4 regions of the Streptomyces sp. NPDC054770 genome follow, and region 1 is predicted to be linked to each of the others. Evidence: riboswitches for the same ligand, from Rfam matches in the RefSeq annotation. Region 1 holds a riboswitch; each other region holds the start of a gene.
The links. A riboswitch is a leader RNA that binds a small molecule or an ion and turns the genes downstream of it on or off. The one in region 1 is predicted to bind cyclic di-AMP.
Positions count from the first base shown of each region.

Region 2: it holds a riboswitch for cyclic di-AMP, as region 1 does, so the genes downstream of both, ACWGKQ_RS03900 (NlpC/P60 family protein) here and ACWGKQ_RS38770 (transglycosylase family protein) in region 1, are expected to answer to the same signal.
Region 3: it holds a riboswitch for cyclic di-AMP, as region 1 does, so the genes downstream of both, ACWGKQ_RS06230 (NlpC/P60 family protein) here and ACWGKQ_RS38770 (transglycosylase family protein) in region 1, are expected to answer to the same signal.
Region 4: it holds a riboswitch for cyclic di-AMP, as region 1 does, so the genes downstream of both, ACWGKQ_RS22885 (M23 family metallopeptidase) here and ACWGKQ_RS38770 (transglycosylase family protein) in region 1, are expected to answer to the same signal.

Region 1 covers NZ_JBSHBL010000064.1:41,583-44,990, forward strand. Annotated here, with positions in the region: gene ACWGKQ_RS38760 (cytochrome P450 family protein) at 1-114, shown strand, start outside; gene ACWGKQ_RS38765 (transglycosylase family protein) at 259-1,239, shown strand; cyclic di-AMP (ydaO/yuaA leader) riboswitch at 1,448-1,622, shown strand; gene ACWGKQ_RS38770 (transglycosylase family protein) at 1,627-2,307, shown strand; gene eno (phosphopyruvate hydratase) at 2,739-3,408, shown strand, end outside.
Region 2 covers NZ_JBSHBL010000002.1:301,285-304,692, reverse strand. Annotated here, with positions in the region: gene ACWGKQ_RS03905 (DUF1996 domain-containing protein) at 1-1,016, opposite strand, end outside; cyclic di-AMP (ydaO/yuaA leader) riboswitch at 1,457-1,610, shown strand; gene ACWGKQ_RS03900 (NlpC/P60 family protein) at 1,621-3,408, shown strand, end outside.
Region 3 covers NZ_JBSHBL010000004.1:181,522-184,929, reverse strand. Annotated here, with positions in the region: gene ACWGKQ_RS06235 (class I SAM-dependent methyltransferase) at 1-565, shown strand, start outside; gene ACWGKQ_RS06230 (NlpC/P60 family protein) at 600-1,748, opposite strand; cyclic di-AMP (ydaO/yuaA leader) riboswitch at 1,757-1,927, opposite strand; gene pcrA (DNA helicase PcrA) at 2,241-3,408, shown strand, end outside.
Region 4 covers NZ_JBSHBL010000026.1:21,699-25,106, reverse strand. Annotated here, with positions in the region: tRNA gene ACWGKQ_RS22895 (tRNA-Met) at 13-86, shown strand; gene ACWGKQ_RS22890 (PP2C family protein-serine/threonine phosphatase) at 246-1,376, shown strand; cyclic di-AMP (ydaO/yuaA leader) riboswitch at 1,639-1,797, shown strand; gene ACWGKQ_RS22885 (M23 family metallopeptidase) at 1,807-2,844, shown strand; gene ACWGKQ_RS22880 (aldo/keto reductase) at 2,996-3,408, shown strand, end outside.

The sequences.
Region 1 (3,408 bases):
CCCGACCTCCGACTCGCGGTCGACGAGAGCGAATTGCGGTGGCGCGGCGGGCTCATCATGCGCGGACTGCGCACGCTCCCCGTGGAGTTCTCGGCCCGTACGGGCAGAACGTGACCAGCGTTCAAGTCTGTGATCTTCACGTGATCTGCGCGGCATTAACTTGTGACAAGTGATCGTCTGCCGATACGTTCACCCATCAGCGCGGCGCCCTGCGGGACCCGCCGTGCCGGTCACCGCTGTCGCTCGAAAGGTTTCCGCATGCTCTCCGGGAACGGTCGTCACCGTCGCCCCCGTCAGGCTCCGGCTCTCCTCGTCGCGGCCGGCGTGACCGGCTCCGCCATCGCCATCCCGCTCCTCGGGGCGGCGAGCGCCAACGCGGCCGACGGCTCCACCTGGGACCACGTGGCCGAGTGCGAGAGCGGCGGCTCCTGGAGCGCCGACAACGGCAACGGCTACTACGGCGGCCTCCAGATGTCCCTGGACGACTGGAGCAAGTACGGGGGCCAGGAGTACGCCAGTACGCCCGACCAGGCGAGCCGTTCGCAGCAGATCGCGGTCGCCGAGAAGATACTCGCCGACCAGGGCACCAAGCCCTGGCGGACCTGTGCGCTGCTGGCCGGCCTCTCGTCCGACGACGCCTCGGTGAACGTCGACACGGGCCTCGGCGGCTCGGATGATTCGTCCGGTTCCTCCGACTCGTCGGACTCGTCCTCCGGGCTGCTGAATTCGTCGTCCTCCTCCTCCGATTCCGGGTCCTCCTCCGACGCCTCGGACTCCGGGAGTGACTCCGCCACTCCCTCCCCGAGCGCGAGCGACGACTCCAAGGCGGACACTCCCAGCAAATCCGCCAAGACGGAAAAGTCGGAATCATCCGACTCCGGCACCTCGAAGGCGAGCGAGAGCCCCGTCATCCCCGAGGCCGACACCTCGGACAATTCAGGGCAGACCGGAGGCTCTTGGAGTCTGGTCGACACGGGGGCCGTCAGTGGCGGCGGCAAGCATCGCGGCGACTCCGCGGATGAAAACGTGACAAACGGTCAGGATGCCACCACTTCCGGCCGTCACGCCTCCCACGCCGGCGACACCTACACCGTCCACGCCGGCGACACCCTCGCCTCCATCGCCGACTCCCTTGACCTCGACGGCGGATGGCGCGCGCTCTACTCCGCGAACAAGACGGCCATCGGCATCGACCCGAACAACATCGCCGCCGGTCAGACCCTGAAACTCGGTAGCTAAACGGACGAAAAGCAGCGGGAGTTGGCCTCCCGTGCCGCCCCACTTAGAAGTTGAATGTCCGTTTTGGTGAAAGTGTGGGATGAGTCTCAGAAGCCCTGATCATCTTTGAAATTCACCTGATCGCCTGTTTACGGTCAAGGCCGCTCGTCACCACGAGCCCCGGCCGTCGCAACGCCGAGTCCTGCCAGCGGCCGTCCGGGAACAGTCGTCGCGTCATGCGCCGTAGGCAGGAGCGGGGGACCCAAGGTAAGTGCCGGGACCGGTAGTCGAGGCTGCCGATCCGGCTCGGGGTGAAGCCGCGCACCGACACACAGGTGTGCGGCCGGGCAACTCAACCGGCCCGAACCCGACAGCTCACCTCGCAGGCGTCGGTGAGGGGATCGATCCATGCTGTTTTCCGGCAAGGGCAAGCACCGTCGTCCGTCCAAGGCCGTCCGCGCCATCGCTGTCGCCGGTGTCACCGGCGTCGCCGTCGCCGCGCCGCTGATGGCGGCCGGCAGCGCCTCCGCCGCCACGGCCTCGGAGTGGGACGCCGTCGCCCAGTGCGAGTCGGGCGGCAACTGGGCCATCAACACCGGCAACGGCTACTACGGCGGTCTCCAGTTCTCGGCCTCCACCTGGGCCGCGTACGGCGGCACGCAGTACGCCGCGCAGGCCAACCAGGCCACCAAGGCGCAGCAGATCCAGATCGCCGAGAAGGTCCTCGGCGCGCAGGGCAAGGGTGCCTGGCCGGTCTGCGGCACGGGCCTGTCCGGCGCCACCTACACCGGCAGCAGCACCGGCTCGTCCGGCTCGTCGAGCAGCGGCGCCGGCACCCGCTCGACCGACACCCAGGCGGCCTCCCGCTCCGCCGAGCGTCCGGCCGCCAAGAAGACCGTCACCACCCCGACCGGCAAGAAGGTCAAGAAGGGCGACGGCGAGTACAAGGTCGTCAAGGGCGACACCCTCAGCTCGATCGCCGTGAAGCACAAGGTGAAGGGCGGCTGGCAGGCGCTGTTCAAGCTGAACAAGGACATCGTCGACGACGCCGACTTCATCTACCCGGGCCAGCAGCTGCACCTGAAGTAGGGCGCGGCCGCACCTGAAAGCAGGGTGCGGCTGCACGTGAAAGCAGGGTGCGGCGCGGTCGCCGTAAGTACTAAGCGGCGCCCAGCTGAACCACAGCCCCCACACAACCGCGGTCCCCATAGTGGAGACCGCGTGAGGGTCACCCCCGTCCCCCACGGGCCCCCGCTCCGGTGCGTTTTCCCCCGTACGCACCGGGGCGGGGTTTCTCTTTGCGGTGCCGCGGTCCCCTTCTTGGTCCGCTCTTCTCCCGTTCTTCATCGGGACCCCCTTTGTTCCGCGGGTGAACAATGAGTACCGTCTCTGTGTCCAAGGGCCGGTCGGTCGTGGCGGCCGACGGCCCCAGGACGGTTAGGCTCTAGTCGCAAGGCTGAGCAAGGGCCGACGAGGCCCGCGTGCGCCCCGCACAACCAGCGTCACAACCCAAGAAGGAGATGCTCGTGCCGTCCATCGACGTCGTCGTAGCCCGGGAAATCCTGGACTCCCGAGGCAACCCCACGGTCGAGGTCGAGGTCGGCCTCGACGACGGCAGCACGGGTCGTGCCGCCGTTCCGTCCGGCGCCTCCACCGGTGCCTTCGAGGCCATCGAGCTCCGTGACGGCGACCCCAACCGCTACCTGGGCAAGGGCGTCGAGAAGGCCGTCCTCGCCGTCATCGAGCAGATCGGCCCGGAGCTGGTCGGCTACGACGCCACCGAGCAGCGCCTGATCGACCAGGCGATGTTCGACCTGGACGCCACCGACAACAAGGGCTCGCTCGGCGCCAACGCCATCCTCGGCGTCTCCCTGGCCGTCGCGCACGCCGCCTCCGAGGCGTCCGACCTGCCGCTGTTCCGCTACCTCGGTGGCCCGAACGCGCACCTGCTGCCCGTCCCGATGATGAACATCCTCAACGGCGGCTCGCACGCGGACTCCAACGTCGACATCCAGGAGTTCATGATCGCCCCGATCGGCGCGGAGTCCTTCTCGGAGGCGCTGCGCTGGGGTGCCGAGGTCTACCACACCCTCAAGAAGGTCCTGAAGTCGAAGGGCCTGGCCACCGGTCTCGGCGACGAGGGCGGCTTCGCGCCGAACCTGGAGTCCAACCGCGCCGCGCTCGACCTCA
Region 2 (3,408 bases), on a different contig from region 1:
GCGTTGGTCGGGCCGTTGACGAACGCCTTGGCGTCGCCGGTGATGATGCGCAGCAGCCGCGGCATCTCGGTGACCTTGGAGGTCGGGTTGCCCTCGAAGGTCAGCGTGACCTGCTTCGCCGTGACGATCTGCCCGGCGTTGCCCTCGGTGCCGCCGCCCGGCTTGTCGGCGTCCCGCTCCTGCTTGCCGTTCTGCAGCCGCAGCACGGGCCAGTAGTACGTGGACTTGTCGCCCTGGTCCGCGCAGCTGGTGTCGGCGTTCGCGAGGTCCTGGTCACTGGCGAAGGCGTTGTTGGACTGGTTGCCGATGTAGTCGTGGAAGTGGTGGGCGCCGTTGGAGACACCGGGCGCGACGATCACGTTGTCGGAGTTGAACAGGCCGTTCGCGTTGACGCCGCAGCTGGAGCTGAAGGTGCCGGTGGAGCCGCCGGACCGCTCGGCCGGGGTGCTGACATTGGGCTGGACGGAGGTGATGTCCGCGTAGTCGGCGGCGACCGGACCGTTGCCGCCCTGGCCGCCGATGCCGGTGCCCTGGCTCGGCGCGGCGCTGCCCTGACCGCTCTGGCTCGGCGTGGCGCTGCCCTGGGGGGCCGCCGACTGCCCGTCGCCCTGGTTCGAGGAGCGCAGGGCGCAGGCCGCCAGGTCGTCGAGGCCCTGCGGGCGGTCGCCCTCGCGGCCGATGGCGTCGGCGATGCGCTGGAGCGACTCGGCCCGCTTCGCCTTCAGCGGGTCGATGATCGTCTGGCCGGCGAAGGCGGGGTTCTGCTCGATCTCGGCGGCGTACTGGGTGAGTTGCTGGTAGGCGGCGGCGATCTGCTGGTCCATCTGGGCGAGTTCACGGTCGACGTCGGCCCGGGCCCCGTCCGGCACCGACGTCAGCCGGCTGCCGACGTCGGGGCAGTAGACCGTCGGCGCGGACAGCACATGGCCGGTGGCGACCTGGGCCTGCTGGTCCCCGCCGCCTTCGGTGGCCGAGGCATAGACGTTCACCGCGACCAATCCTGCGCCGCCGAGCATCAGGGCGACCGCTGCGAAGGTCGCGCGCTGTGCGCCGGTCGGGCGTCTGCGCCTGTTGGGTCTCAAGGTCGTTCCCCTGCGTCTCGTGGTCGGCCGGACATGGAAATCCCCCGGCCCTATACGGCCCCCGGCGCCGCCGTGTTCAACGGACCCGCGAATTCACGGAGACCTCACAGAAAGCACCTGTTCCCACACAGCTCCGGAACAGCAGAACACGACCGACGGCAACGCCCCGGTGACCCTGCGAAAGCAATGGATGCGCGCCAAATGCCGTCCCGTACCGTCGAGTTCCGAACGCTAAGACGAACATCACAAATACGTATCGGACATTACGCACTTCAACCTTCACACGAGTGACACAAGTTGGCTAAGTTGACGGGCAAGCCGCTCGGCTCCCCCCGGCGAATCCCGTCGGGCCGCGCGGCCTCCGCCGAGTCCGGTGCCTCCCAGGGGCGAATCCGGAGCCGGGGACCCAACCGACCACTGGGGTGAATCGGCCGACCGTCCGCGAGGGCAGGGGCCGTAGGGCATGCCTTCCGGACTTCACCGCCCGAACCCGACAGCTAACTCGGTAGGCGGAGTACGGAAGGAGCACGACCCCTCAATGGCGCCCGAGAGCCGTGACGAGGTTCGGCAGCGGATCGACAGCCTCTACGACCAGGCCGAGAACGCCACCGGGAACTACAACGCCACGCGCGCGATGAGCGGGGGCTCGCGCTCCCGCGGCGTCCCGCTGTTCAAGCGGCCCCGTCGCGACGACCCGGGCCTCGACAACATCGCCCGGGAGTGGTTCGACGGCGCCCGCTCGAAGCTGGGGCCGAGCGTCCCGGCCGCACTCCCCTCCGACCGGCAGCCCGCCCGGCCCGGTCCGCGGCGGCCCGTCAGCTCCATGGCCGCCGACCTGCTCGGCCAGCTGGAGGACAGCGGCCCGGCCCGGCTGGAGCTGACCGCGGGTCCGTCCGCGCAGACCGACATCGAGGTCGTCCGCGCGCTGCCGCCGGAGCGCCCGAGGCTGGAGCTGACGGCAGGGCCGGCCGCGGCGCTGCCCCCGGGGCCGTCGGGCGCGCCCAGGGCCCTGTCGGCCGCCGCGCCGCAGCGGCAGGCGCCGGGTACCTCCAAGACCAAGAGCCAGCTGAAGATCGCCAAGGCCCGCGAGGTGCTGTCCCAGCGCACCGGGCAGCGCGCGATCGCCGCGCTCGAACCGGCCGCGGCCCCAGCAGCCCAGCCCGTGCCGACCGCACCGTCCCCGTGGCCCACGCCCGAGGCCCAGGTCCCGACGCAGCAGTGGCCGCCGGCTCCCGCCATCGGCATACCGAGCCAGCGCAGCGCGCCGCCCGCGATGACCGAGACGGGCGGCATCCCGATCGTGTCCGCGACCGACACCGGTACGTTCCGCATCATGACGCCGGGCGGTAGCGGGGCCACCCGGGCAGCCGTGCCCCCGCCGGACACGGGCGGCTTCCGCATCATGACCCCCGGCAGCTCGGCGACCGGCAGCTTCCCGGGGATGCCTCCCATGGACGCGGGCCCCGCCCCCGCCCAGCCTCCGGCTCCGGCTCCGGGGGACAGCGGCTCCTTCCGCATCATGACCCCGGGCGCCACGGGCACGTTCCCGATGCCGACCCCGGCGGACGCGGGAGCGTTCCCGACCGCGGACCCCATGGGCACGAGCGTCTTCCCGACCGCGAACCCCGTCGGCACGAGCGTCTTCCCGACCGCGGCTCCCACGAACACCGGCGCCTTCCCGACCGCGACACCCGCCGTTCCCGCCGCCGCTGCCCCCGCCCCGGCACCGGCCCCGATGGACATGGGCGGCTTCCGGGTCATGTCGCCGAACGCGGCCGCCGCCTACGCCGACGTGCCCCAGGCCGCCGCCGACACCGCCTACGCCACCGGCGCGTACACGTACACGTACCCGACCGCGGCCCCCGCCGCCGCGCCCATGGCCATGACACCGCAGGCCGCCCCGTTCCCTGCGGCACCCGCCGCCGACATGGCCGGCGCCTGGGCCGGAGGCATGCAGTCCACCGACGCCTCCTACGCCTACGCCTACGCCGATACCACCGCGATGCCCACGCAGATGGCGGCACCCGCGGCCGCGATGCCCGCGCCCGCGCCCATGCCCATGCCCATGGCAGCGCCGATGCCGACCCCGATGGCGGCACCGATGCCCACGCAGATGACGGCGCCGATGCCGACACCCATGGCCGCGCCCATGGCCGCCCCGATGCCCGCGATGGCCGCGGCGCCGGCGGCCATGACGGCGCCGCCCGAGGCGATGATGGCCGCGCCCACCATGGCGATGCCCACCGCCGCCCCGGTCGTCACCACCCCGGTCGTCACCGCTCCGCTCCCCACCACCCCCCTGCCGACCGCACCTCCGCAGGTCACC
Region 3 (3,408 bases), on a different contig from region 1:
GGCCGCACCCGCGGCTGATGTGCGGGTGGCCGTTCTTCCCGCGCTTCCCTTCGCCGACGGAGAGTTCGACGCCGTCGTGGCCAACTTCGTTCTGAACCATGTGGGCCGGCCCAAAGTGGCGCTGGCTGAGCTGCGCCGTGTGGTGCGGCCCGGCGGCTGGATCGCGTTGACGACATGGGCGGCGCCGCCGGCGCCGGGACAGGCTCTGATCGGCCGTGCGATCGAGGCCGCGGGTGCGGTGCGCCCACCGCATCTGCCCGCAGGGCTGGCTCCTGAGGATGATTTCCCCCGTGACGAGAGCGGCCTGACCGGGCTGATGGACGCGGCGGGGCTGCGCGAGGCGGAGTGCGCGACCTTGCGTTGGGATCACCGCGCGAGCGCCGACGAGTGGTGGAGCGGTCCTGCGAGCGGAGTGGCGTTCGGCGGGCAGCTGGTGCAGAGCCAGACACCCCGGATCCGCGCCGAGATCAAGCGTCACTTCGATGTGTTCAGTTCGGAGTTCGCTGCCGAGGACGGTCTGCTGGCCCTGCCGCATGCGGCCCTGCTCGCGCGCGGGCGCCGCTGACCCGGGCGTCTGCAGATGCCGGCCTGCAGTCGGCTCAGGCCGGGCGTACCACGCTGTGGATGATCGACTCGCCGCCGTAGTAGATCGACTCCTCCCGGACGTAGGCGCCGGGCTTCGGGGCGTGGATCATCATGCCGTTGCCGATGTAGATGCCGACGTGGCTGACGTCGTCGTAGAAGAAGACCAGGTCGCCGGGTCGGGCGTCGGCGAGGGAGACGGTGGTGCCGGCGTTCACCTGGTCGTAGGTGGTGCGCGGCAGGGAGACGCCCGCGGCCTTCCAGGCGGCCTGGGAGAGCCCGGAGCAGTCGTAGGAGCCGGGGCCGGTGGCGCCCCAGACGTACGGCTTGCCGATCTGTGCGCGGGCGAAGGCGATCGCCTTGGCGGCCTTCGTGGCGTAGGCGGAGGAGGAGCCGCTCGACGTGCCGGAAGAGGAGCTGCCCGATGCGGCGGACGACGACGTCTCCTGCTCGGCGGCCGCGGCCTGCTGCTTCGCCAGCTCCGCCGCCTTGCGGGCCGCCACCTCCTCCTGCTGCTTCTCGATCGCCGCCAGCCGCGCCTTCTCCGCGGCCGTCAGCTGCGACAGCAGCTCCCGCGCGGAGGCCAGCTTCGTCTGGACGGTGGTCTTGGCGGTCTTGAGGTCGTCCTGCGTCTCGGTGAGCGTTTCGAGGCTCTTGGCGGCCTCCTGCCGCTTCCTCATGGTCGCGGACTGCTGGGTGACGTAGTCGTCGACCGCGCCCTTCTGGCGTGCGGTCAGCCGGCTCATCAGCTGGTCCTGGTCGAAGTAGTCCTGGGGACTGTCCGCGAGCAGGAAGGTCGCCGTGTCGGGGGCGGCGGCCCCGGTCCGGTACTGGGCCGCGGCGAACGAACCCAGCTCCTCACGCGCCTTGTTCAGCCGGTCCGTGCGCTCGGCGACGTCGTCGAGCAGGGTGTCGACCTGCTTGCGCTGCCGGCCGGTCCGCTCCTTGGCGGCGTTGTACTTCTCGGTCGCCGACTCCGCCTGCCGGTAGAGCGAGTCGACCTTCTTCTCGACCTCCTCCAGGCTCGGCTTGCCGTCCTCGGGGGGCGCGGCCTCGGCCGTCTGGGAGAACAGGGCCATGGAGGTGAGGGCGGCGGTGGCCAGCGCGGGGGTGCGTATGCCCGCCGCGCGCGTTCCTGACGGCCGGGACTTGCGGTGCGACGCCAACGGAGGCGACTCCTTCCACGTTCCGCCTACCGAGTTAGCTGTCGGGTTCGGGCGGGTGGTTCGGAAGGGTTGCCCTACGGTCCGCTCCCCGGAGGGGAGTCGGGACCGATTCACCCCGGGATCGGTGGGTCCCCGGCTCCGGATGCGCGGCGGCGCCCCGGACTCGGCGGAGGCCGTGCGGCCCGGCGACGTTCGCCGGTGGGGGTCGCGCGGCCCGCCTCGCACGCTAACCAACTCGTGTGGCCTCTGTGAAGGTTGATGTGCGATATGCCCGATACATTTTCGTGACCTTGTTGTTAGAACTTGTTAAGGCAAGGTCATCTGGGACGGTATGAGTGACTTGTTCGGAAGGGTGCCGCTGGTTCGCGCTGGGGGAGTGCGGCTCCGTGCTCCGCGCCGACCTGCCGTGACGGAGCGGAACCGGTCGGTCACCCGGGCGAGTTTTCGGGGCGGCGACCGGTTGTCGGTGGGGCGCCCTAGACTCGGAGAGCGATGAGCAGCCTCTTTGACGACAGCTTCCTGGCGAGCCTCCAGGCCCCCCGCGGCCATGACGAGGAACCCCCGCCGCCGCCCGAGGACGAGCACGCTCCGGAGTCGATTCCGGACGATCTGTTCGGCGGGAAGTTCGACGTGCCCCCGGACCGAGACGCCTACTACCGCGACGGCGCCGCCCGCCCGGCCCTGGACCCGGCCGCGCTCCTGGACGGGCTGAACGACAACCAGCGGGCGGCCGTGGTGCACGCCGGCTCCCCGCTGCTCATCGTGGCCGGCGCCGGTTCCGGCAAGACGCGCGTGCTCACCCACCGCATCGCCCACCTGCTCGGCGCGCGCCAGGTGCACCCGGGCCAGATCCTCGCGATCACCTTCACCAACAAGGCCGCGGGCGAGATGAAGGAGCGGGTCGAGCACCTCGTCGGCCCGCGCGCGAACGCGATGTGGGTGATGACCTTCCACAGCGCCTGCGTGCGGATCCTGCGCAGGGAGAGCAAGAAGCTCGGCTTCACCTCCTCCTTCTCGATCTACGACGCGGCCGACTCCAAGCGCCTGATGGCCCTGGTCTGCCGCGACCTGGACCTCGACCCCAAGCGCTACCCGCCGAAGTCCTTCAGCGCCAAGATCAGCAACCTGAAGAACGAGCTGATCGACGAGGAGGACTTCGCCGCCCAGGCCGCCGACGGCTTCGAGAAGACCCTCGCCCAGGCCTACGCCCTGTACCAGTCGCGGCTGCGCGAGGCGAACGCCCTCGACTTCGACGACCTGATCATGACGACGGTCAACCTGCTGCGCGCCTTCCCGGACGTCGCCGAGCACTACCGCCGCCGCTTCCGGCACGTCCTGGTCGACGAGTACCAGGACACCAACCACGCCCAGTACGCCCTGGTGCGCGAGCTGGTCGGCACCGGCGCGCCCGACCTGCCCCCCGCCGAGCTCTGCGTCGTCGGTGACGCCGACCAGTCGATCTACGCCTTCCGGGGCGCGACGATCCGCAACATCCTCCAGTTCGAGGAGGACTACCCGAACGCGACGACGATCCTCCTCGAACAGAACTACCGCTCCACGCAGACGATTCTGAGCGCCGCCAACGCGGTCATCGAGCGCAACGAGTCCCGCCGCCCGAAGAACCTGTGGACCAACGCGGGCGCGGGCGCGCAGATCACCG
Region 4 (3,408 bases), on a different contig from region 1:
TGGTGTCAACGACGCGGGGTGGAGCAGCTCGGTAGCTCGCTGGGCTCATAACCCAGAGGTCGCAGGTTCAAATCCTGTCCCCGCTACTGAAAACTCAGGGCCGGAATCCAATTTCAGGGATTCCGGCCCTGAGTCATATCCAGGCGCGTGTTCCTCATCACACACGTCCGTACTCATCCGCCCGGCCCACACCATTCGCCCCACCCGCTCACAGCCGCAAACCTGGACGGACAGGCGTCGAAGACATGGGACACCAGGAGGACCGCGTGGCGGGCCGTGGCGAGGCGGAGCTGCACGGCCCGGCGCCCGCCCGCCTCCTCGCCCGCACCCTCGCCCGCTTCCTGCCCGCGCTGCTGATCAGCGCGGGCGTCTGCTACGACGTCCTCACCCCCGAGGCCTTCACCGCGGTCCCCTTCTTCACGGCCGCCCCGCTGATCGCCGCGCCCCTCTCGTCCCTGCGCACCACCGTCCTCACCGGCCTGGCCGCACTGCTGGCCACCTACGCCGTGCATGCGCGGTTCGCGGTCGTCCCGGACGCCGACGCCGTCACCGAGATCGTCACCGTGGCCACCGTCGCCGTCCTCGCCGCCGGCATCAACCGGATCGTCCGTATCGGCGACCAGCGTCTCGCCTCCGCCCGCGAGGTCGCCGAGGCCGCCCAGCGGGCCGTCCTGCCCGAGCCCGCCGAGCGGATCGGCGGCTTCGAGATCGCCGCCCGCTACGAGGCGGCCCAGGAGGGCACCTTCATCGGCGGCGACCTGTACGCCGTCCAGGACACCCCGTACGGCGTACGGCTGGTCGTCGGCGACGTGCGCGGCAAGGGCATGGGCGCGGTCGCCGCCGTCGCCGTGGTCATCGGCGCGTTCCGGGAGGCCGCCGAGCAGGAGGCCACGCTGGAGGCGGTCGCCGGGCGGCTGGACCGGGCGCTTGCGCGCGAGGGCGTCCGGCGCGGGGGCATCGACGCCCAGGAGGGGTTCACCACCGCCGTACTCGCCGAGCTCCCGCACGGCGACAACACGCTCCGGGTCGTCAACCGGGGTCATCCGCCGCCCCTGCTGCTGCACGGCGACGGCGAGGTGTTCCCGGTGCGGCCGCCGGAGTCCGCGCTGCCGCTGGGGATGGGCGAGCTGGGGGCATGGCCCGACCGGGCCGCCGAGCACGCGTTCCCGAGCGGGGCCACGCTGCTGCTGTACACCGACGGCCTCTCCGAGGCACGGGACGCGCACGGCCGGTTCTACGACCCCGAGCGGCGGCTGACCGGCCGTACCGTCACCGCCCCCGGCGCGCTGCTCGCCCGGCTCGCGGCCGAGGTGCGCCGGCACACCGGCGGCGGCATGACGGACGACATGGCACTGCTCGCCGTACGGCGGCCCTGACTGGGCTCCGACCCTGTGCTATGTCACATATCGTGTTCGGACGGCCGCCCTCCGCATCACATCTGAGTCACCATCAAACCCCGTGTGACTCCTGAGTTGAGCAGCGGACACCGTCAACTCGACCGTTTTTGGCCGATCGTGCCAGGTAAGTCCAAGCTTTGAAAGCTTAATGATCAAGGCGAACGGCTTGGAATCTCATAGCCGTGTCTATTAACGTTCGATAACGCAGCGCGGTCGTCCCAGCCGTCACCCGCGACGGCTCCGTGCGCACGCGCCGAATCCCGCAAGGGAACCGGGGAACCACCACCTTGGGGTGAATCGCACGGCTACCGCCGGGTAGGAAACGGCCGGTATACGCGCGTAGGAGACCTTCCCGCTCCGAACCCGTCAGCTAACCCGGTAGGCGGCGGAAGGAAAGGAGTGCGCCCGCGTGGCGTCCAACCCGCCTGCTCCGACAGCCCCGTTCGTGCCCAGCCAGCGTCAGCCCGACACCTTCGGATACGGCGGTTACCGCACAGACGAGGGCCCCTTCGAGGAGTGGAACCCCACCGAGGAGTCCCTCTCCTCGGCCCGCGGCCGGCACCGGGTCGCCCGGCAGAAGGGCGGCGGGCTCGCCCGCAGCTCCACGGTTCTCGGCGTCGGTGTCATCGCAGCCGTCGGCGCGGGCGGCATGGCCAGCGCCAACACCGGCAAGCCGCCGGTCTCCATCTCGCTGCCCGACCTGCCGACCTCCGTCAGCTCCCTGCTCGGCGAGGGCACCGGCCACCAGGCCACCCAGACCGCGCTCAGCAGCGTCACCACGACGACCGCCACCGACGCGGACTCCTCGTCCTCCGACGCCGGTGAGGCGCTGCGCAGCCGGATCATCGCCCAGGCCGCGCAGCAGCAGAACCAGCTCGACACCAAGGCCAGTGCCAAGGCCGTCGCCGCCGCCGACAAGGCGGTCGCCGACGCCGAGGCCAAGGCGGAGAAGGCGGCCGCCGCAACGGCCGCCGACGCCAAGGAGAAGGCCGAGGCCTCCGCGAAGCAGAAGTCCGAGCAGGCCCGGCTCGCCGCGCTGGCCAAGCAGTACACGCTGCCCGTCGTCTCGTACACGATCACCGGCACCTTCGGCCAGGCCGGCTCCATGTGGTCCTCCGGCTACCACACCGGCCTCGACTTCGCCGCGCCCACCGGCACGCTGATCAAGGCCGTGCACAGCGGCACGGTCACCGAGGCGGGCTGGGCCGGCGCCTACGGCTACCGCACGATCATCACCCTCGACGACGGCACCGAGCTGTGGTTCTGCCACCAGTCCTCGATCGGCGTCAAGGTCGGCCAGAAGGTCGCCACCGGAGACGTGATCGGCCGCGTCGGCGCCACCGGCAACGTCACCGGCCCGCACCTCCACCTGGAGGTCCACCCGAACGGCCAGGCCACCGCCATCGACCCGATGCCCTGGCTGCGCGGCAAGGGCCTCAACCCCTGACGTCTCAACTCCTGACGTCTCAACTCCTGACGTCTCGACTCCTGACGTCTCAACTCCTGACGCCTGAGCCCCTGACCCGGACCGCCGCGCTTTACGAGAACTTCGTGTTGCGTCGGCATGGGGCGCCAGGTGACGCGTGTTGAAGTGAAGCATGACTGCTTCTTCCGCTTCCCCTTCCCTCCGTAAGCTCGGCGCCTCCGACCTGGAGGTCTTCCCGCTCGCCCTCGGCGGCAACGTCTTCGGCTGGACCGCCGACGAGGCGACCTCCTTCGCCGTCCTCGACGCCTATGCCGCCGCGGGCGGCAACTTCGTCGACACCGCCGACTCGTACTCGGCGTGGATCGAGGGCCACCAGGGCGGCGAGTCCGAGACGATCATCGGCAAGTGGGTCAAGGCGCGCGGCAACCGGGACGACGTCGTCATCGCGACGAAGGTCAGCCAGCACCCCGAGTACCCCGGCCTGTCCGCCGCCAACATCAAGGCCGCCGCCGACGCGTCGCTGCGCCGTCTCGGCACCGACCACATCGACCTCTACTACACGCACTTCGACAAGCCCGAGATCCC